DNA from 2 places in the Planococcus sp. VCh962 genome. Region 2 is predicted to be linked to the other one. Evidence: a T-box and tRNA genes for the amino acid it is inferred to sense, from the RefSeq annotation. Region 2 holds a T-box; the other holds one or more tRNA genes.
The links. A T-box is a leader RNA that pairs with one kind of tRNA and senses whether it is charged. The one in region 2 lies ahead of serS (serine--tRNA ligase), so its partner is inferred to be a tRNA-Ser.

Region 1: it encodes a tRNA-Ser, which carries the amino acid that the T-box ahead of serS (serine--tRNA ligase) is inferred to sense. The anticodon was not compared.

Annotation. Positions count from the first base shown of each region.
Region 1 is NZ_JBYLHS010000001.1:771,883-785,034, forward strand. It holds gene AC3AQ9_RS03885 (TetR/AcrR family transcriptional regulator) at 1-608, shown strand, start outside; gene AC3AQ9_RS03890 (chloramphenicol acetyltransferase) at 812-1,459, opposite strand; gene AC3AQ9_RS03895 (MurR/RpiR family transcriptional regulator) at 1,666-2,526, shown strand; gene AC3AQ9_RS03900 (M20 peptidase aminoacylase family protein) at 2,523-3,659, shown strand; gene AC3AQ9_RS03905 (GNAT family N-acetyltransferase) at 3,665-4,507, shown strand; gene menC (o-succinylbenzoate synthase) at 4,504-5,640, shown strand; gene AC3AQ9_RS03915 (YkvI family membrane protein) at 5,670-6,746, shown strand; gene AC3AQ9_RS03920 (PTS mannitol transporter subunit IIBC) at 7,265-8,743, shown strand; gene AC3AQ9_RS03925 (PTS mannitol transporter subunit IIA) at 8,783-9,220, shown strand; gene AC3AQ9_RS03930 (mannitol-1-phosphate 5-dehydrogenase) at 9,221-10,372, shown strand; tRNA gene AC3AQ9_RS03935 (tRNA-Ser) at 10,511-10,598, shown strand; gene AC3AQ9_RS03940 (mechanosensitive ion channel) at 10,831-12,093, shown strand; gene AC3AQ9_RS03945 (YgaP-like transmembrane domain) at 12,414-12,827, opposite strand; gene AC3AQ9_RS03950 (peroxiredoxin family protein) at 12,906-13,152, shown strand, end outside.
Region 2 is NZ_JBYLHS010000018.1:1,053-11,553, forward strand. It holds gene guaB (IMP dehydrogenase) at 1-1,208, shown strand, start outside; gene AC3AQ9_RS20450 (D-alanyl-D-alanine carboxypeptidase family protein) at 1,422-2,762, shown strand; gene pdxR (MocR-like pyridoxine biosynthesis transcription factor PdxR) at 2,949-4,364, opposite strand; gene pdxS (pyridoxal 5'-phosphate synthase lyase subunit PdxS) at 4,469-5,353, shown strand; gene pdxT (pyridoxal 5'-phosphate synthase glutaminase subunit PdxT) at 5,355-5,948, shown strand; T-box leader at 5,981-6,187, shown strand; gene serS (serine--tRNA ligase) at 6,253-7,527, shown strand; gene AC3AQ9_RS20475 (alpha/beta fold hydrolase) at 7,625-8,503, shown strand; gene tadA (tRNA adenosine(34) deaminase TadA) at 8,498-8,989, opposite strand; gene AC3AQ9_RS20485 (deoxynucleoside kinase) at 9,239-9,877, shown strand; gene AC3AQ9_RS20490 (deoxynucleoside kinase) at 9,874-10,501, shown strand, end outside.

The DNA.
Region 1 (13,152 bases), on a different contig from region 2:
TGCCAAAACTAACGAATCATGAAGAAGTTAAACAGTCGATTGCTGAAGCCGCGTGGAAAGTCATTTTAGAACAAGGGTTGGGAGGAGCATCCGTAAGGGCAGTTGCTAAGGAGGCGGGATTATCATTAGGGGCGCTGCGCTATTATTTCTCCAGCCAAGAAGAGTTGGTCGCATATTCCAGGGAGCTCGTCTATAAAAGGACTGCAGAAAGGATGAGAAGAGTATTTAAGCTTGATATGCCGCCGAAAGATAAGATCGTCCAGGTGTTGCTCAATCTATTGCCATCTTCTGAGGAGAAAAGGTTAGAAGTGGAAGCCAGGCTGGTATTCAAGGTTTATACACGGCATAAAGGAGACAAATTTGATGCCCAGCAGGACAGCGTATATCTGGCGATTAAAGAAGTGATGTCGTATCTTGTCTTGCTGAATTTGTTGAAAAAGGACTCCGATCTGCATCTGGAAACGGAAAGGCTTTATTGTTTGATGGATGGCCTGGCGCTTGACGCCATGATCAGACCGGAATTATTGGAAGCAAACAGGATGAAGAGAATTATCATTTATCATTTAAATTCGGCTTGCACTGAAGAATTTGGGACAACGGGATGGTAGCTGAAGTGGTAAAGCTATCGCGAAAACGGAGCTTTTGCATAAAGATGCATAAATTTAAAACAATAAATATTTTTATTATGTAAACATGTTACGCTATTATCTCGGTCTTAAATCCTTGCTCGTGAATAAAACGAAAAATCCAGCCGCTTATACAGGGCTGGATTTTTTATAGCTCGCTTTTGATGAAGTGAAGGGCTTGACTATTAAAGGAACCTTTCTGGGACGTTGTGTTCCAGCCATTGAGTAATTTCCTCAAACAGTTTCAAGTGATCAATTTTCAGCCTCTTATTTACATGGCCTGAAAGTACACTCTCTATTTTCAGCACATTACTTTCAATATTGACGCTGTCGATAAAGTGAACCAGGCCAGGGGCTTTCCTGTGCAAGTTCCTGAAATAAGCTTTTTGAGGAAAGACCATGCGCAGGTGTTTTTCAAAGTTCTTTCGTCTTCTTGTAACATCCTGGTGCTTGCGTGTTCGTAACTCCTGTTCATTTGCATACAAATAAAAATAGAGATCAGGAAAGCTGAGGATGTTATTGGCTAAATGGCTTCGGTAATATTCTAAAGGATGTGTGGAGTCACCAGCCTGTTCACCAGGGAAAATCCAGTTATACCAAATCGGTTGGAATGGATCACCGTCAAGGATCACTATTTCATGGGATTCCAGCTTTTCTAATGCCATCTGCCAGCGCTCCACCTGTCTGTCGAAATACCAGTTTTTCGAAGCTGAACAGGGAGGCGAGAAAAGCATATTCACTTCTGGTATCACGAAAGCATGGTGTTTATCGGCTAAAACGTTACATGTTGAAGTCTTACCGACTCCGCTCGGACCTTCTAAGTAAATCAACAACGCTGCAGTCCCTCCTTGCTTATTTTTATCTTCTTTCAATTTGCCTTATGAGACAAAAGTAATTAACATAAGAAATTTTCGAAATATTTGTATGCAATATATTGCAGTTGAAAGAATTGTGTGATAAGTTAAATAAAATAAATAATGAAGCGTAGGCTTCAAAAAAATATATAAAGACGTCATAACTTCAAAAGAGGAAGATACTTATGCAATTGTCGGAACTGATTCAAGAGAAATACAGCAATTTATCAAAAAGCCAAAAAAAGGTGGCTGGCTATGTCTTGGAAAATCCAAGGAAAATCGCGTTGGAACCTGCACAAGATGTTGGAGATTCCATTGGAGTCAGCGAAACCACGGTAATCCGTTTTTGTTACAGTCTGGAGTTGTCAGGTTATGCAGAGCTGCAAAAAGCCATCCGAGAACAATTGCTTTCAAAAGAAAGCAGCTTGAGTGCCTATCAGCAATCGAAGATGGAATTGGAAGAGCAGCCGCATTTTTTGGAGGAAGTGATGGAGCGGGATCGTTCCGCTATTGCAGCAACAATGGAACAGATGAACGAGCAGCAATATGACATGGCGGTCAAGGAATTAGCCCAAACAGATTCGGTCTATATATTGGGGCTCCGTTCGTCATTCGCGGCGGCACATTGGCTGACATTTACGCTTAACCTAGTGAGGAGGAACGTATATCAAATCCGCCCTGAGACAGAAGATGTCATTCAGACTCTTAGTGAAATGGACAGTAATTCCGTTTTGGTCGTAATTTCATTCCATCGTTATCTAAAACAACCAGTCCAAATTGCGGAATTGGCAAGGCGTAAAGGAGTTTTCATCATTGGGGTGACAGATTCCCCGCTGGCGCCGATCCAGGAGCATAGTGATGTGCTTTTGCCAATTTATTCACCGAACAAATCGACGCTTGATGCAACAGCGGCCTTATTTTCTTTCCTGAATGCGGTAGTGGCTGGTGTCGTGGTAAAGGTTAAAGGAAAGTTCCGGAAACGGCAAGAGGATTATCGGTCTTTAGACAGCGATTTCTTATTTATGGAAGGAGAAGATCGTCTATGAAAGAAGTTTTAGAAGAAATTAAGCCAGTGGCTGAAGAAGTATTTCGGCATTTGCATACACATCCTGAAATCAGCTGGCAAGAAGTGGAGACCACCAACTACTTGGAAAATCTGCTGGAGCGAGAAGGATTCGAAGTACAGACTTTCGATGATTCTACCGGATTGGTTGTCACAGTAGGCAGCGGCGAACCGTGCATCGGACTCCGCACCGACATCGATGCTTTGTGGCAGGAAGTGAATGGCAAATATCAGGCAAATCATTCCTGTGGCCACGATGCACATATGACACTCGCTGTCGGAGCGCTTCTTACCTTGAAAAAAATCGGTATACCGGCTCAAGGCCGTTTAAAAGTGATTTTCCAGCCAGCAGAAGAAAAAGGCACTGGTGCATTATCATTCGTCGATAAAGGAATTGTCGACGATATCGATTTTTTATACGGTGTCCATCTTCGTCCAATTCAAGAAATTGGCCATGGCTTCGCTTCTCCCGCCATTATGCATGGTTCCGCAAAAATGATCAAAGGGTCGATTCGAGGGACGGATGCTCACGGTGCACGGCCGCATGAAGGACAAAATGCCATTGAAGTGATGGCGCTGCTCGTACAGGCCATCCATTCCATCCATATCAATCCAATGGTCCCGCATTCTGCAAAATTGACGATGTTTCAGGCAGGTGGGGAATCGGCGAATATTATCCCTGGAAATGCAATTTTCAGCATTGATATGCGCGCACAGACCAATGGCGTCATGGATAAATTATTTGCCCAAGTCACTAAAGCCATGAAATCTGTAGCAGAAATGGCAGGTGTGAAAATCCCTTATGAAGTGGTGGCAGAAATTGCAGCGGCTGAAGTGGATGACATGGCTGTTGAAATTATGGCACAAGCCATAACTGAAACTCTAGGGGAAGAGTCTCTCGTGCCGCCAATTGTCACTCCAGGAGGAGAAGATTTTCATTTTTATACACTGAAACGACCTTCGGTCAAAGCGACAATGCTCGGACTTGGCTGTGATTTGGCTCCCGGCCTTCATCACCCGGCAATGACATTTAATCAGGAGAGTTTGATAGTCGGCATTGAAATCCTAGCGCGCACAGTCCAGCGCACTTTTGAACATTTGGAACGAGGGAAGTGACAAGCATGAAAAATAGAATCATAATACGCAGGCTCGAAACCAATGCGGATATGCGCATGATCCAGCAGCTTGAGCGGGAAGTTTGGGATATGTCACCAGTTCCGACGCATCAGACATTTACCGCATCTAAAAATGGCGGGGTTCTGGTGGGGGCTTTTGACGGTGAAAAGCTGGTCGGCTATTGCTACGGTTTCGCAGGATTTAAAGACGGCAAAGCCTATCTATGTTCTCATATGATGGGCATCCATCCGGCGTATCAATCGATGGGCATCGGCAAACAGCTGAAATTGGAACAGCGGAAAATCGCGCAGCAAATCGGCTATGATCTGATTACGTGGACATTTGATCCATTGGAAAGCCGCAATGCGCATCTCAATACTTCCAAATTATTCGGCATCAGCACCACCTATATTGAAAATTGCTATGGCGAAATGGATGATGGCTTGAACCGGGGGCTGCCGACGGATCGGCTGCAGATTGAATGGTGGATTTCAAGCCATCGTGTAGAAGTCGGCTGGATTCCTGAAATCGCAGAATACAGTCAACCATTTCGAATCAGCCGGGCCGCCGATGGCTTTCCAGTGCTAGATTATGACGGCAATGAGCTTCCGGTTCAAGCGGAAGGCATTGAAGTGCCGGTACCGCAGGAGTTCCAGAAGATTAAAAAACTAGATCCTGAACTGGCGATGGACTGGCGCATGAAGATCCGCTCGGTGTTCCAGCAGTTATTCGCAGCCGGGTTCGCAGTCACCGGTGTCCGAAAGGCTGAGGAAAGCGTCCATTATTATCAATTCGTTCCAGCAGACTCGATTCCGCTACAACCAATAGAAAGAGGCGATGGGCAGTGAAAATTACAGAAATTAGGATCCGGAAGATGAAGATGATGATGAAAAAACCATTTACGACAAGTTTCGGGACATTCCAGGAGAAGGATTTCCTGTTGTTAGAAGCAAAAGATGAACTCGGCAACTCCGGCTGGGGAGAATCGGTTGCATTCCATTCTCCTTGGTACAATGAGGAAACGCTTGAAACCAATGTGCATATAATCAGGGATTTTTTAGTGCCGATCGTTCTGGAAAATGAAATCAATCATCCTGAAGAAGTCAATGAACTATTCAGCCATCTCCGCAAGAACAATATGGCGAAATCGACAGTCGAAGGAGCCATATGGGACCTTTATGCAAAGCGCAATAAAATAACCCTTGCTGAAGCGCTTGGCGGCACACGCGGCAAAATCGAAGTCGGCATCAGCATTGGAATCCATGAAGATGTCAATGACTTAATCGAAACGGTTGCCGGGTTTGTGGAGGAAGGCTATAAACGGATCAAAGTGAAAATCAAGCCGGGCTATGATGTCAATGTGATGCGGGAGCTGCGCGCCAAGTTTCCGAATGTGCCGATGATGGCGGATGCCAACTCCGCTTATCGGCTGAAAGATATCGATTTGCTGAAGCAATTGGATGAATTCAATTTGACGATGATCGAACAGCCGCTGGCTTCGGACGATATTATCGACCACTCTAAATTGCAGCCGGAACTTGCTACACCAATTTGCCTGGACGAAAGCATTCATTCATTAGAAGATACCCGGAAAGCGGTGGAGCTCGGAAGCACCAAAATCATCAATATCAAAATCGGCCGTGTCGGAGGAATGACGGAAGCGAAAAAAATCCATGATTATTGCATGGAGCAAGGGATTCCTGTTTGGTGCGGCGGGATGCTTGAATCCGGAATCGGCCGTGCGCATAATATCGCTCTTACGACTTTGCCGAACTTCATCCTTCCGGGAGACACTGCCGGTTCGTCGCGCTACTGGGAAGAAGACGTCATTTCTCCGGAAGTGGTTGTGGAAAATGGTTTCATCACCGTTCCAAAGGATTATGGAATTGGCTACGCAATCAATCAAAAAGCCATGGACAAGTTCACCGTTGAAGAAATGATCTTCAAATCACAGCCAACAGCAGCCGGCACCGGACAATAAAATACATTTGATCAAACGGGGGAAAGAATATGAGAAAAAGTTTTCAAATTGGCGGTGCTTTTATTGGTGTAATCGTTGGTGCGGGGTTCGCTTCCGGACAGGAAGTTCTGCAATTCTTTACGAGTTTCGGAATTTTTGGAGTGATCGGCTCATTTGTCGCTATGGCTTTATTCGCTTTTCTTGGGATGAATCTGACGCAGCTTGGCAGCCGCCTTCAGACAAAATCCCACCAGCATGCCATTCATCATATTTGTGGCAAGTATTTGGGTCCGGTTGTTGACGTTGCCATTACATTTTTCTTGTTCGGCGTGACGGTCGTCATGTTTTCAGGATCCGGTGCCATTTTCGAACAGCAATTCGGCATTCCCGGATCGGTCGGGAATGTGCTGATGGCCGTTCTAGTAATCGCTTCTGTTATGCTAAGTGTCCAGAAAGTGATTGCGCTGATCAGCGCCTTTACGCCGGCATTGCTGGTTATCGTCATCATCATAACCGCTTATTCTCTATTCAATTTCGAAATGTCGGCAGCGGAAATTGAAGCTGCAACAGCCACGGCTGCAAACAGTCAAGCCGCTCCCCATTGGCTGTTAGGCGCCGTCCTTTATGTCTCTTATAATCTGGCAGCAGGCGCTGCGATGATGACAGTAATGGGCGGGACGATCAAAGATGAGAAAGTGGCTGCATGGGGTGGGATCATGGGTGGATTGGGGCTTGGTTTGCTGATCTTGCTTATCAATGTATCAATGCTGACTCAGCTGAAAGAAATTGCGGCGGTGCCGATGCCAATGCTGGTGCTGGCCAATAATATCAGCCCACTGGCGGGAGCATTGATGTCGGTCATTTTGCTTGGCATGATCTATAATACGGCTGTCGGGATGCTTTATGCTTTTACAGCACGAATTGTCAAACCTGAAAGTCCGAAATTTAATGTGTCGGTCATCGCGTTTGGTACAGTGGCATTCGCTTCCAGCTTTGTCGGATTTGTAACGCTGGTCGGGACTGTTTATCCGGTAATGGGATATTTAGGGTTCACGCTGATTGCGGCAATTGTCATCGCGTGGTTCCGGAAAAGAAAAGTACCAGTGGCCAAACAAGCGCTCAATTAAATATTTGGAGTTAAAGTATGGAGAAATAGTCCTTTGCATTTACAGGATGCAAGGGGCTATTTCTTTTTGCCAATTCTGCTCATCTGCTCTATTTTTATTTCGAAGCCTCTTGCTCCCAGCACCTGGCCGGTTTCTGCACAATTAGAAGTTTTTATGGAGAGGTCTGGGGGAACATAAAACTAGGTGCGAATAATGGCATATTCCATTCACTTGAGTGGATGTCTCAAACTCTGCTTTCTAGAGTCTGAAAATTCAGCTATTTTCTATCCTATCTGATAGGAATATGCTACTATTTAAATGAATTCGTACTTCCTATATTACTCTATCCTTTAAAGAATTGAGGTGTTGTTCCGGACTGCAAGTCCAGCGCTTTCATTTTTCTATGCGTTTAATCTAAAGATAACGAAGGAAAAAAGAACAAGCCCAATCAGCAATATTTCCATGCGAGATGACGTGCCTTTGGTGTTTTGCTGAACAAAATGACTGCATTGATAATATTCAAGAAGAGAGGGATAAACATGGCTGATGCAAGCGTCCGTGCGCGAATCCAGCGCTTCGGAAGTTATTTGAGTGGAATGATCATGCCAAATATCGGTGCCTTTATTGCTTGGGGTCTTATTACTGCTTTGTTCATACCGGATGGCTGGTTCCCGAATGAAACTTTGGGTTCACTGGTTGGCCCGATGATCACCTATTTATTGCCTTTGCTGATCGGCTTCACAGGGGGCCGGCTCGTCTATGATTTCCGCGGCGGTGTTCTTGGTGCCATTGCAACGATGGGGGTTATTGTCGGAGCTGAAATTCCGATGTTCCTTGGAGCCATGATCATGGGTCCGCTTGCAGGGTTTGCGATGAAACTGATAGACGGCTGGTTCCAGCATAGAATCAGAGTCGGTTTTGAAATGCTCTATAATAACTTTTCCGCCGGTATTTTAGGGGCATTCCTGGCGGGGATCGCCGTTTTCTTCGTTGGGCCAATCGTTAATACGTTGACGAATACATTGGCCAATGGCGTTGAAGTGATAGTTGATATGGGTTTGTTGCCGCTTGCGAGCATCATCATTGAACCGGCGAAAATCCTGTTCTTGAACAATGCCATTAACCACGGAATTCTAAGTCCATTGGGTGTGGAACAGGCGGCAGATGCTGGTAAATCCATCCTGTTCCTGCTTGAGACAAATCCAGGTCCAGGGCTCGGTGTGCTATTGGCCTTTTCGGTATTCGGCAAAGGGATTTCAAAAGCGTCCGCGCCCGGAGCTGCAATCATTCAATTCTTAGGTGGGATCCATGAAATTTACTTCCCTTATGTCTTAATGAAACCCATTTTGCTGTTAGCTGTCATTGCGGGCGGGATGAGCGGCGTGTTCACATTTACAGTGTTCAATGCGGGGTTGCCGGCAACACCGTCGCCCGGCAGTATTTTTGCCTTGCTTGCCTTGACGCCACAAGGAAATTACCTGGGCGTCATTTCCGGAGTGATCGTAGCGGCAGCGGTATCGTTTGCCGTTGCATCTGTCGTATTGAAAACGAGCAAAGTGGAAGATGAAGATTTAGCTTCGGCAGCGGGAAGAATGGAAGAAATGAAAGGCAAAAAAAGCGACGCGACTGGCTATTTGACACCAAAACCTGCGAAGGAAGTAGTGGGAATGACTGCAGGCGACCGGGTGGAAGCTGATAATACGCAGCCGGTCAATGCGGCTCCGTTGAAAAATACGGAAGAGATCAAAAAAGTCGTGTTTGCTTGTGACGCAGGAATGGGTTCAAGTGCAATGGGTGCTTCTCTTCTAAGAAACAAGTTTAAAAAGGAAAAAATCGATATACCGGTTTCCAATACCGCCATCAACCAGCTTCCTGAAGATGCCGATATAGTGGTTACGCATAAAGATTTAACGGACCGCGCAAAAGCGAAATTGCCAAATGCTGAACATATCTCTGTAGAGAATTTCATGAACAGCCCTGAATACGATAAGCTGGCGAGAAGATTGAAAAACGAGTAGCAGCAACCTAAAAGAAAATATCCAGTGGGAGTGATTTGAATGGCAAAGGAAGTATTGAGCAGAGAAAACATCAAACTGAATGTACCTTTGACCGGAAAAGAAGAAGCTATTCGTTATACGGGGGAAATCCTCGTAAGGCAGGGGTATGTCGATGCAGGATATGTCGAGAAGATGTTTGAGCGGGAAGAAATGGCTTCCACATATATGGGGAATTACCTGGCCATTCCGCATGGTACGGAAGATGCCAAAAAAAATGTCTTTGAAACGGGAATTTGTGTGGTGACGGTCCCCGATGGAGTGGACTTTGGAGACGGCAATCTAGCTAAGATTTTCATAGGGATTGCCGGCAAAGGAAACGAACATTTAGAGATTCTTTCAAATATCGCAATTGTGTGTTCAGAAGAAGAAAACATCGATAAAATCTTGAATGCCCGGTCAGAAGATGAAATTCTGGAACTCTTTAGCGAGGTGGGGTAAATGCAGGCAGTTCATTTCGGTGCAGGGAATATTGGTAGGGGGTTCATCGGCCTGCTCCTCAGCCAATCAGGATACAGTACGCTTTTTCTCGATGTTAACGACTCCGTCATTAATGCAATTAACGAAAAGAAGGAATATGAAGTCACTTTATCTGCAACGGAAAAAGAAGTGATACGGGTCACTAACGTCCTGGGGATCAATAGCATGACGAATGCTGAAGAAGCCGTTGAATTCCTGAGCAGAGCGGATCTTGTAACTGCAGCAGTAGGGCCGAATGTGTTGCCTGCGATTTCAGGGCTGCTGGCCGAAGGGCTGAAAAGAAGATTTCAGAACCGCCCGGAGCCATTGAATGTCATCGCCTGTGAAAATATGATCAATGGCAGTTCTTTATTAAAAGAGCATGTCTACAAGCATTTATCCGAAGAAGAAAGAAATATGGCAGATGAACTGATCGGCTTTCCTAATGCTGCGGTAGACCGGATAGTCCCGGATCAGCGCAGTGGCGATCTGCTTGGAGTAGCTGTAGAACCATACTATGAATGGGTTGTTGAAGAGCCGGCAGTCAAAGGACAACGTCCGCCCGTAAAAGGCATTACCTATGTGGATAATTTAGGCCCTTATATTGAGCGCAAGCTTTTTACAGTCAACACAGGGCATACGGTACCTGCATATTTAGGGCGTTATAAAGGCTATCAAACAATCAATGAAGCCATGGATGATGAAGAAATTGAACGTATTCTCCAAGGGGCGCTTATAGAAACGGGTGAAGTACTGATTCAACTGCATCTTTTCGACAGAGTCCAGCATGAAGAATATATCCGGAAAATCATCGGCCGGTTCCGAAATCCATATGTTTCAGATTTCGTTACACGTGTTGGAAGAAGTCCCATCCGGAAATTAGGTAATAATGACCGTCTGGTACGTCCTGCAGGCCTTTATCTGCAACTGACCGGAAAAGAGCCGGTCAACTTGGCCACTGTAATCGCTGCCGTTCTGCTTTATGAAAATGATGAAGACGATGAAGCGCGTGAATTGCAGAAATTGGTCAATGACAAAGGGTACGCAGATGCATTCCGGCAAGTTTCGGGATTGCCGGTTGACGATCCGCTGATTCCGGCAGTGATGAAGCAGTTGGAAAAAATGAAAAAATAAAGCTTGTAGCATTGCGACACAAAAAGCGGCAATTTGGGTTGCCTCTTTTTGTGTCGGTTTTATAAAACAAAGAGCTATTCAGCAGATATTTGATGGTTTATAAAGTTGTCAATAGAACTAAAACCATTAGGACATCCTGGAGATGTACCCAAGAGGCTGAAGGGGGCTGACTCGAAATCAGTTAGGGCGTGCAAGCGCTGCGGGGGTTCGAATCCTCTCATCTCCGTAAAAATCATTAAAAAGTATTCCAGCGGCTGAAAATACATTTCAGCTGCTGTTTTTTTGAATAAAGTTGTTAGAAATTTCGGAGAAAGGGTAAAGAAAATTATACAAAAGTTATATCAGAAATTTTTTCAAATAGAAAATATTTATTGTTTAAATGGAAAGATACGGGGAATATGGAAGTAGCAATCATTTATAAATTGTATTAAAAATTGACAAAATGGAGGGAGAAGATTATGAATCAATTTACTGGGGCATTTCGGGACATGGGAACCACAATCGTGAATTTCCTGCCCAATGTCATCGGCGCCATCTTGCTGTTATTGGTCGCCTGGCTCGTTGCTACGATTGTCCGTGCAATTTTTACGAAAGGACTTAAAAAGGCTGGAGCACCCAATGCGATGGTCAGAGGCCATATGGCAAAGACGCAGGAAGATGCGAGCAGCAAACTGGACTCGATCGGCAAAATTTTATACTACTTGATTTTTATCCTGTTCTTGCCAAGTGTATTTGAGCAATTGAATATGAGAGCAGTGGCAGCACCGATTACCAACATGATGGATAAATTATTAGCCTTTATACCAAACTTGTTGATGGCAGCAATCATCCTCATCCTTGGTTATTTCGTCGCTAAATTCGTTAAGAACCTGGTTGCTACCATTCTGACCACGATCAATATCGACAAATGGTTCAACAAATTGACGAACAAAACAGGGACACCTGAAAAAATGTCAGCTAGCAATAAGAACACATTAGCCAATGTCCTGGCAAATGTTGTCTTCGTCCTTGTATTGATCCCGATCATTACAGTGGCACTGGAGACTTTGAACATCGATTCGATTTCACGTCCGGTTTCCGATATGCTTAACCAAGTTTTGAATATGATTCCGAACATCTTTGTTGCAATCATCCTGATTCTGGTCGGGGTGGCCATCGGAAGATTTATCGGCGACTTGTTGACTAGCCTATTGAAAGGCACCGGGCTCGATAACATCTCCCAGTCTTTGAACTCAGGTTCCAGACCGAATATGCCAACGTTTGATTTAGCTACTATCATCGGCAAAATTGTTCAAGTATTAATCATCGTTTTCTTCACGGTTGAAGCGTTGAACGTATTACAGCTGGAAGTGCTAAACAATATCGGTTCTTCCATCATTAGCTACTTGCCACTTGTCTTGAGTGGGCTCATTATTTTAGGACTCGGCATAATTGGTGCTAATTTGCTTGGCAACTACATTCAGCGTGCATCCGGTAATCGCATGTACGGCGCCATAGTAAAATATGCAATTATCATCATTGCAGTATTTATGACGCTTGACCAATTGAATTTTGCGACAAGCATTGTCAATTTGGCATTCCTGTTTATCATTGCCGGCCTGGCTGTAGCCTTCGCCATCTCGTTCGGTATCGGTGGACGTGATTTTGCCAAACGCCAGTTAGATAAATTTGAAGCGAAAGCCCAAGCAGAAGACAATAAACCGAATGATGGAAATTTATAAGAATAAGAAAAGAGAATGCCTTGTAATGGGCATTCTCTTTTCAGCTTGTTAAGGAAGTTAAAGTTTCTATTAGTGATCCCTCCTTAACCGATATTCCGCCAACCAGCTGCGAAGACATTAGCTGAAGCTTGCGAGGCTAAGTCTTTGCGACGAAGCAGCGAAGCGATGCAGGAGCACAAGGTTTTCGCCAGCGAGCGAGGAGGCTTAGGCCGCACCCCGCGAAAAGCGTCCGTCCTGGAGCGAAATGAGAAAGGGTTATCGAGAGTTTCTCGACAGCCTGAAAAGAGAATGCCTTTTAAAAGGCATTCTCTTTTTTAAACTTAGTGCATTTCATCCAGCAGATTTTTAAGCGCCTGTTTTTCCAGATTGATTTCATTCACTGTTCTTGCCCCCAACTTTCGGATCAGCGGCAAAGGAGGACACCATCCTTGTACAGCCTGCTGCACCATGATTAGGCTCGCAGCTCCACTCAAGTACATCCAGTTCTTATGGGATATTATGCCGAGAATAGAAGAGGCTAATGCAATGGAGGCTAAATTAACTTCTATTAAGCGCTCTGCATCCCATTCCTTTTCCAATTCAAGAATACGGCTTTGAATGGTTTCTCTGTCTTGCCTTTTAAAGTAATTTACGTTGGCTTCAATCTGACGTTCAATTTCTTCGTTAATAACATCGGGGGTATGCTGGGCAACTCTGGACTGTGTTGATGGTAAAGTTTCGATTTCCATGGCCATGTGATTCTACCTGCTTTCATTTTCTGTCTTAAGAAGTATTATTCCGCTAATCACGGATTATAAACCTCATTCAACGATTTGCTCATTCAGAAAACAACAGAAAAAGGGTGGCATCTCATCGTGTTTTTTAGGGGCTCCTGGTGCTCTGCATGCATTAAAGCACTTAAAGATCTGGAAAACAATAAACCATTTTTTGCAGAAGAAAATATTCACTTGATTACTATTGCGACTGATAATTTAGCAGACTTGAAGCAAATGTCAAATGAACTTCAGTTATCTTTTCCGGTATTAGCAGATGAAGACCAAGCATTTTTAAATCAATATG
Region 2 (10,501 bases):
CCGTTAAACGTTCAGAAAACGGCGTTATCACAGATCCCTTCTTCTTAACTCCTACACACCAAGTTTATGACGCTGAACATTTGATGGGGAAATATCGCATTTCCGGTGTTCCAATTGTCAATAATGAAGAAGAGCAAAAATTAGTGGGCATCATTACAAACCGCGACTTGCGTTTTATTCAAGATTATTCCTTGCAGATTGATGAAGTTATGACAAAAGAACAGCTTGTTACTGCTTCGGTCGGCACTACGCTGGAAGATGCAGAAAAGATTTTGCAGCAATACAAAATCGAAAAACTGCCAATCGTCGATGACAGCGGCATCTTAAAAGGATTAATCACAATTAAAGATATCGAAAAAGTAATCGAGTTTCCGAATGCAGCGAAAGATGTTCATGGTCGTTTGCTTGTCGGTGCAGCTGTCGGTGTTACTTCAGATACGATGAAACGTGTAGAACAATTGGTTAAAGCTTCTGTAGATGTAATTGTGTTAGACACGGCTCACGGGCATTCTAAAGGCGTGCTTGAAATGGTTGAACAGATCCGCACAGAGTATCCGGAACTGGTTATTATTGCAGGAAATGTAGCAACAGCCGAAGGAACAAAAGCATTGATTGATGCTGGAGCAGATGTTGTTAAAGTAGGAATCGGACCTGGTTCAATTTGTACGACACGAGTAGTAGCGGGTGTGGGGGTTCCACAAATCACTGCTGTCTATGACTGCGCAACAGAAGCACGCAAACATGGCAAAACCATTATCGCAGATGGCGGCATTAAATATTCTGGTGATATCATCAAAGCGCTGGCAGCAGGCGGACACGTAGTTATGCTAGGAAGTCTGCTTGCCGGAACAACTGAAAGTCCAGGAGAAACAGAAATCTTCCAAGGACGCCAATTTAAAAATTATCGGGGAATGGGTTCTATTGCTTCTATGGAAAAAGGCTCTAAAGACCGTTATTTCCAAGATGAAGCAAAAAAATTGGTTCCAGAAGGAATTGAAGGCCGCTTGCCATATAAAGGGCCATTGGCTGATACAATCCATCAATTGCTCGGCGGCATCCGTGCAGGAATGGGATATTGCGGTACACCGGATTTAAAGACATTGCGTGAGGAAGCACAGTTTGTCCGCATGACTGGAGCCGGTCTCCGGGAAAGCCATCCGCATGATGTACAAATCACAAAAGAGTCACCTAACTATTCAATTTCATAAAAAGTTGCCATCAGTCTTTTAAAGCTAATAAATTTCCAACTTTTATAAAGAAGGAATTCCATTGGCCAATAGATATTGACTAAACTGTATCTTTTAGCACCCTTAATCGTCTAAATTTAGGCGGAAAGGGTGCTTTTTACATGTTTTTGTTTCAGGACCAATATAATATGATAGAATAGCATGGGGAAACTTACAGATGGAGGTATTTATTAAGTGAAGAATGTTTTAAAAACAACAATGTTGCTGACTGTGATGGCTGTAATGCTAATGACTATTATCGTTCCGCAGCAAGCGAAAGCGGCCGATTCTTTAAATATAATGGCAGATGCTGCAATTCTGGTAGATGCTGATACAGGGAAAATATTATATGAACAAAATGCCGATGCTTCTTTAGGCATTGCGAGTATGTCGAAAATGATGAGTGAATACTTACTATTTGAAGCAATTGAAGATGGACGTGTCACATGGGATCAAAAGTATACCGTAACGGACTATACATATAAAGTTTCTCAAGATTTGCGCCTCAGCAATGTCCAATTGCGTAAAGGTGAATCATATACAATTAAAGAGTTGTATGAAGCGATGGCTATTTACTCCGCAAATGCGGCGACAATTGGAATTGCTGAAACAATTGCAGGAACAGAAGAAGAATTTGTCCGTTTGATGAATGAAAAAGCAAAAGAGCTTGGATTGGACGATGCCAAATTCGTTAACTCAACAGGTTTGAACAATGGAGATTTGATGGGCATGCACCCTAAAGGAACAGGCCCGACGGATGAAAACGTTATGTCTGCGACATCTGTTGCTAAATTGGCAAAAGCCCTTTTAGATAAGTATCCTGAAGTACTGGAAACGACTAAAATTCCAAGTAAGGTATTCCGTGAAGGAACCGACGATGCAACAAATATGATCAACTGGAACACGATGCTGCCTGGAATGATTTATGAATATGAAGGCGTTGACGGCCTAAAAACCGGAACTACTGATTTTGCAGGCCACAGCTTCACAGGAACCGCAAAACGCGGGGATACTCGCCTGATTGCCGTTGTAATGAAAGCGGTCGATGACAAAGGCGTCGGCTCTTACAAAGCCCGTTTTGATGCCACCCGTGCATTATTCGACTTTGGTTTCGGCCAATTTAAAACAGAGGAAATTGTTCCTGCAGGTTATCAGTTTAAAGGAAAAGAAACTTTGCCGGTAATCAAAGGAAAAGAAGATGAAGTTAACATCGCTGTTAAAGAACCGATTACGATGATGATCCGTACAAGTGATAAAGATGCGTATAAGCCTGAATTGGTCATTGATGAATCGTTAATGACAGACGGAAAGATTGAAGCTGAAATTGGGAAAGACCAAGTGGTTGGAACCGTAAAGCTTGTTAAAGAAGAAGGCACGGATTACGGCTATTTGAATGAAACCACTGGGGCTGTAGAAGTGGTTGCCACAGAAAAAGTAGAACGGGCCAACTGGTTCTCGTTGTCTATGCAAGCTGTCGGCAGCTTTATGGGCAGTATGTGGACAGGCGCACTTGATTTTGTAAAAGGATTATTCTAAATAAAAAGCAGTTCATCTTTTGAGATGAACTGCTTTTTTAGGTTTCGGGAAAATTTCAACGGCTTCTCTCATTTCTCTCCAGACGGACGCTTGCGACGAAGCAAGCTAGCGTAGGGATGCGAAGGCAAGTGCCATGCAGGAGCAGAAGGGTTTAGGCAACTGCTTTACGGAGTATCGGTTGCGTGATTAAATTTGAACTGCTTTTTTCAATGGGATGTTCCAGCATTTCATAAGCTGAAAGATGCCTTGTTCAATTTCAGCTTCCGTCAATCCGCCGAATCCCAAGACAATTTGCGGAGGAGAAACTGTTTTCCCTTCGACATCGTATGAACCTAAGCCAAAGACACGAATGCCTGCATGTTTAGCCCGTTCAACCAATTCTCTTTCTGTAAGAGAGGTTTCAATGGTTAAGACAATATGCATGCCGGCTTGCTGTCCGGAAACGGTCACAGCCGGTGCAAATAACAGCAGAAGCGTTGTTAAATGCTCGAGCTTTTTCTTGTAAAGTTTGCGCATCCGGTTCAAATGTCGGGAAAAATGCCCTTCTTTCATAAATTCCGATACCAGCTGCTGATCCATACGCGGAACAGACGATGAATAATGGAGGAAAGTCCGCTGGTAAGCGCGCAGCAGCCGTTTTGGCAAAACCATATAAGCCAGCCGCAAAGACGGCATGAGTGATTTAGAAAACGTACTGATGTAAATGACCCGGCCGCTTAAGTCCATGCTTTGAAGGGCGGGGATAGGACGGCTCGTGTAACGGAATTCACTGTCGTAATCATCTTCAATGATATAGCGCTCCGGCTTTGCAGCTGCCCAGTTCAATAATTGGGCGCGTTTAGTAGCGCTGAGCACAGAGCCTGTCGGAAATTGATGAGACGGTGTGACATAGGCGATATCCACTTCTGAAGCCTCCAGTTCCGTAACATTAATGCCATCTTCTTCTATGCTAATCGGCACCGCTTTTCGGTCATGGTGCGCAAAAATGCTGTGGGTTAATGGATATCCCGGATTTTCAAAGCCAAACACGACCGTTTTATCAAGCAAACGGATCAGCAGAGGCATCAATTGTTCGGTTCCAGAGCCAATAATGATTTGCTCCGCGCTACACACCACTCCCCGTGATTGAAATAAATAACGAGAAATTTCATGGCGCAATGCTTCATCGCCTTGAGGATGTCCGATCAGCAGCAATTCATGGTTTATCTCATCCAGCACATCTTTTGACAATTTACGCCATGTGGAAAAAGGAAACGAATGGGTATCAATTTTTCCTGGATTAAAGTCGTATCGATACTCAAGACGTTCATTAATCAAAGGCTCATCCTGGGGCATGTCCAGATAAGCCAATTCTTCTACCGGTTGTGCATAAAATCCTTTACGGGCCCTTGACTCAATAAACCCCTCAGCAACCAGCTGGCCATAGGCGAGTTCAACAGTAGTTTGGCTGATGTCCAGAAATTCGGCAAGCTTCCGTTTACTGGGCAATTTGGTATCGACGGAAATTTTACCAGAAATAATGGCTTGTTTTATTTCCTCGTACAGCTGTTTATATAAAGGGGTGCTATTCTGTCGTTGAAGTTGAAACATGAGCATATCCATCGTTCTTTCTCCTAACTGACCTTACGGATTAATGGGTATCTGGCTATTTTTATATGGTCAATACCTATTATACTTAAAATATTAAGAAAAAGGGGGAATTATTGATGAGTGAACATGGAACAGATCGTGTAAAACGGGGAATGGCAGAAATGCAAAAAGGCGGCGTTATTATGGATGTGGTCAATGCAGAGCAGGCGCGTATTGCGGAAGCTGCCGGTGCCACTGCTGTTATGGCACTTGAACGGGTTCCTTCCGATATCCGCAGAGACGGCGGTGTAGCCCGAATGGCAGACCCGCGCATCACAGAAGAAGTCATGAAGGCTGTATCCATTCCGGTGATGGCAAAAGCCCGGATTGGCCATATTGTGGAAGCCCGTGTACTGGAAGCTATGGGTGTCGATTACATAGATGAGAGTGAAGTACTGACGCCGGCAGACGAAGAATTCCACTTATTGAAAGACACTTATACCGTGCCATTTGTTTGCGGCTGCCGCAATTTGGGCGAAGCGGCCCGCCGCATTGGCGAAGGAGCTTCGATGCTTCGCACAAAAGGCGAGCCGGGAACCGGCAATATCGTAGAAGCGGTCCGCCATTTGCGCCAAGTAAACGCAGAAGTGCGCAAAGTCGTGACTTTGAGCGATGATGAATTGATGACGGAAGCGCGCAATTTGGGTGCTTCCTACGAATTCCTGAAAGAAGTGAAACGCCTTGGCCGTTTGCCGGTCGTCAACTTTGCGGCCGGCGGTGTTGCGACGCCAGCAGACGCGGCTTTGATGATGGAACTTGGGGCAGATGGCGTATTTGTCGGCTCCGGTATCTTCAAATCGGAAAATCCGGAACGCTTCGCGCGTGCGATTGTGGAAGCGACGACGCATTACCAAGATTACAAATTAATCGCTGAATTGGCCAAAGATCTCGGCATCGCCATGAAAGGAATTGAAATTTCTACGATTGCAGCAGGAGAACGCATGCAGGAACGGGGCTGGTAAGATGAAACGAATCGGAGTGCTGGCGCTGCAGGGGGCTGTACGAGAGCATGTGCAATCCGTTGAAGCATGTGGAGCGGAAGCAGTGTTGGTGAAATGGCCAAAAGATCTGGAAGCTGTGGATGCCTTGATTTTGCCAGGGGGAGAAAGCACGACGATGCGCCGTTTGATTGACCGCTATAGCTTGATGGAGCCGTTACGTGAATTTGCAGCTTCCGGCAAGCCAATGTTCGGCACATGCGCAGGGTTGATTTTGCTCGCCGGCAAGGTCGTCGGTTATGGCGAACCTCATCTGGGTGTTATGGATGTTGTCGTAGAGCGCAATTCGTTCGGCCGCCAAGTCGACAGTTTTGAAGCATCTTTAACCATTAAGGGCATTGATGATCCGTTTGAAGCGGTCTTTATCCGGGCACCGCATATTGTCAGCGCTGGTCCAACTACTGAAGTGCTTTGTGAACATGAGGGGAAAATCGTCATGGCAAGAAGCGGCCAGTTTCTTGGCTGCTCATTCCATCCGGAATTGACAAAGGACCACCGGATTACCGAGTACTTTTTAAGCATGATCCCCTCAGAAACTGGTATTCTCTTGCCAAATTAATCAGTTTATAGTAAAGTATGATTAATTTAAAAGTAGAAACGTTGATGGGGAATAGTAATGCGTCTGTTTTTCCAAAGAGAGCCGGTGGTTGGTGCAAACCGGTGAAAAGCGCGTGTGAATCCACTCCTGAGTTGCATGGCGACACAAGCCATTGCCGGTTTAAAGGCCGTTATGTAATGAAGAGGATTGGCTTTTGCCGATCAATCAGGGTGGCAACGCGGGTAGCTCTCGTCCCTTTACCAAGGGATGAGGGCTATTTTTGTTGTCTTTTTTCCATTAACCGCAAATTGAAGGAGGAACCAGCATGTTAGACATTAAATATGTACGTGCCAATTTTGAAGAAGTAAAAACAAAACTAGCGAAACGCGGAGAAGATATTTCCGTTCTTAACGATTTTGAAGAAGTGGATGCAAAGCGCCGGGAATTGATTGCCCAGACAGAAAAGTTAAAGGCAGAACGCAATGAAGCCTCACAAAACATCGCGACTATGAAACGCAATAAAGAAAATGCAGATGAAGCTATTGCGAAGATGCGTGCAGTCGGCGACGAAATCAAAGTGATTGATGATCAATTGCGGGAAGTGGAAGAGCGCTTGAATTACATCATGATGCGCGTGCCGAACATTCCACATGACAGTGTGCCGGTCGGCGATTCTGAAGACGACAACGTGGAAATCCGCACTTGGGGGACTAAACGGGAGTTTGGGTTTGAAGCCAAACCGCATTGGGATCTTGGAACAGATTTGAACATCATCGATTTTGAACGGGCGGCAAAAGTGACGGGCAGCCGTTTCGTATTTTACCGCGGTCTTGGTGCACGCCTGGAACGCGCACTCATCAACTTTATGATGGATCTGCATCAGGAAGAACACGGCTACGAGGAAATGCTGCCGCCGTATCTGGTTAACCGCGAAAGCTTAACTGGAACTGGCCAGCTTCCAAAGTTTGAAGAAGATGCTTTCTTGATTGAAAAAGAGGATTATTTCCTGATTCCGACTTCTGAAGTGCCAGTTACAAACTTTTACCGCAACGAAATTCTAAATGGGGAAATGCTGCCTCAGGCCTTTGCATCTTACAGTGCGAATTTCCGCTCTGAAGCAGGTTCTGCGGGCCGTGACACGCGCGGGCTAATCAGACAGCACCAATTCAATAAAGTCGAGCTGGTGCGCTTTGTGAAGCCGGAGGATTCTTACGATGAATTGGAGAAATTGACGGGGCATGCTGAGAAAGTATTGCAGCTTCTTGGATTGCCTTATCGTCTCTTAAAAATGTGTACAGCAGATCTGGGCTTTACCGCTGCAAAAAAATACGATATTGAAGTCTGGATCCCTAGCCAGGAAATGTACCGGGAAATTTCTTCTTGCAGTAATTTTGAAGATTTCCAGGCACGCCGCACCAATATCAAATTCCGCCGTGAACCAAATGGCAAACCGGAATTTGTGCATACCTTAAATGGCAGTGGTTTGGCTATTGGGCGGACAGTAGCGGCTTTGCTGGAAAATTGCCAGCAAGAAGACGGATCGATTTTAATTCCGGAAGTACTGCGTCCGTATATGGGCGGCAAAGACGTCATCAAATAAAACCTGAGACCTAAAAGCAGAATGCTTTTGGGTCTTTTTTATTTTCTTGCTGGAACGGGTAAAGGAAAGCTAAAGCCATTTGGGAGGAGTTGTTAAGATGGAGGACCTATCATTTCAATGGATTAAAACGAACGGCATTACGCTGCATACTGCAGTAGCAGGTCCGGAAGGGGGGCCGCTTGCCATTTTGTTGCACGGCTTTCCGGAATTTTGGTTTGGCTGGAAAAAGCAAATTGAACCGCTCACCAAACTGGGCTACCGTGTCGCAGTGCCAGATCAGCGAGGCTATAATTTAAGCGACAAGCCCCAAGACATTGAAAGCTATAGCTTGGATTTACTGCGAGACGATGTAGTGGGATTAATCGAGCATTTCGGCAGAACAAATGCGACCATTATTGGACATGACTGGGGAGGGGCAGTAGCCTGGCATTTAGCCTCTACCAAGCCGCAGTATGTTAAACAATTGATTGCAGTCAATATTCCACATCCTCAGGCCATGCCGAGGGTACTGAAGCGCAATCCCTTGCAATGGGCAAGAAGCTCGTATATCGCTTTTTTCCAATTGCCGGATTTGCCGGAGAAAATGCTGGCAGCAGATTATTTCAAGACGATGGTAGGAAGTTTAGTGTCGACAAGCAATCCAGATACATTTTCTGAGGAAGAGCTGGCTGCTTACCAGGAGGCATGGGATCGACCAGGTGCTTTGACAGCCATGCTGAATTGGTACAGAGCAATCCGGCAAGGCAATGTCATGCAAGTGCCAGAGCAGAAAATCAGCGTTCCTGTTCGCATCATCTGGGGAATCGGCGATCAGTTCCTGTCAACGGAACTGGCAAAGGAAAGCCTGGACTTTTGTGAAGACGCTGAATTGGTGTTTGTCGGAGAAGCGACCCATTGGATCCATCATGAACAAGCTTATATCCTGAATCTGCTTATTGAGCAGTTTTTAACCGAAGAAAAAGCGGCAGCCCTATAAGAGCTCCCGCTTTTTCTTTTTTTTGTTTTCCCTAAGTGCCCGGAAAAATTGAGTAAGCAATCCGCCGCATTCTTCAGCCATTACATTTTCAGTAACATCGCATTGATGGTTAAACCGGTCATCGTTGAGCAGCCGGTACAATGAATCGACGCTGCCGGCTTTAGCATCGCGCGCCCCATAAATGACCCGTGGAATGCGAGACTGCAAAATGGCACCGGCACACATCGGACACGGCTCTAACGTTACGTAAATGTTGGTGTTTTCCAAGCGCCAGCTGCCAATTTGCTGGCAGGCTTCTTGAATAGCTAAAAGTTCAGCGTGCGTTACTGCATTTTGGGTAGTTTCCCGCAAGTTATGTGCCCGTGCAATCACTTTTCCTTCATGCACAATGACAGCCCCGATCGGGACTTCGCCTTTTGCAGCCGCTTTTTGGGCTTCTTCAATCGCTAGGCCCATATAATAGTGATCTTGTTCGATTCCGTTCATCATTCATCTCTCCTTATTTGCAAGTGTATCATTTTTTAGGCAGCAGAAATAAAGAAGTCGTGCTTTCTAAGGGCAAAAGAGTGAATTAATGAAGTACCGCTGTCTTAAGAAAAGCGCAAAACAGACATGCAGAACTTTCAAAGCGATTCCCCATCAAATTGGGTCATCTTTTTTTCTATTTTTAAAGAGAAGTCTGTGGTAAAATGAATGGCACTGTACAACACTTGAACAGAAAGAGGGGAACTTCCCATGCCGGTGCCATTTATAACGGTAGAAGGTCCGATTGGCGTTGGCAAAACGTCACTGGCAAAAGCAATAGCTGACCACCACCAATTTCAAATGCTAAAAGAAATCGTCGATGAAAATCCGTTTCTTACTAAATTTTACGAAGACATTGAGGAATGGAGTTTCCAGACTGAAATGTTCTTTTTATGCAACCGCTATAAGCAGTTGTCTGATATTCAAAAAAAGTTTATCTCTAAACGCGAACCTGTCGCAGCAGATTATCATATTTTCAAGAACTTGATTTTTGCAAAGCGCACATTGCCGGAAGCGGAGTATGCCAAATACGAAGCAATCTATAAGATCCTGACAACAGATATGCCTGCACCCAATATGGTGATTTATTTGCATGCCAGCCTCGATACGCTGATGAAACGCATCAAAATGCGTGGTCGTGAATTTGAGAAAATGATCACTCCAGCTTATATGGAACAGTTGGTAGCTGATTACCATGAATTTATTGAACGGTTTGAGCGCGAACATCCGGAAATTCCGGTGTTGCGGTTTAACGGTGATGAAATGGATTTCGTCCAGAACGAACCAGATTTACAACTGATTTTAAGCAAAGTGGACGAAACCTTAAAACAAAGGAGCTTAACGATATGAATTTACGTGAAAAATACGGTATTCCGGCAGATGCCGTAATTACAATTGCCGGTACGGTAGGAGTCGGCAAGTCTACTATGACAAAGGCATTGGCAGATGCGCTTCAATTCCGCACTTCTTTTGAAAAAGTAGATGCCAATCCTTATCTGGATTTATTTTATGATGATTTTGAGAAATGGAGTTTTCATCTTCAAATCTATTTCCTCGCAGAACGCTTCAAAGAACAAAAGCGCATGTTTGAATACGGGGGCGGTTTTGTCCAAGACCGTTCGATTTATGAAGATACTGGCATTTTTGCGAAGATGCATTGGGAAAAAGGCACAATGAACGATGTGGATTACGAAACGTATACGAATTTGTTTGAAGCAATGGTCATGACTCCTTATTTCCCGCATCCAGACTTACTGATATACCTGGAAGGATCGATTGAAGACATTTTGGGGCGTATCCAGGAACGGGGCCGCTTGATGGAACAACAGACGCCGGTTGAATACTGGATTGAAATGCATGAGCGCTACGAGAAATGGATCAACTCTTTTAATGGCTGTCCGGTTCTGCGTTTAAATATTAATGAATACGACTTGATGAACGATCCAGACTGTTCGGAACGCATCGTCGAGCGTA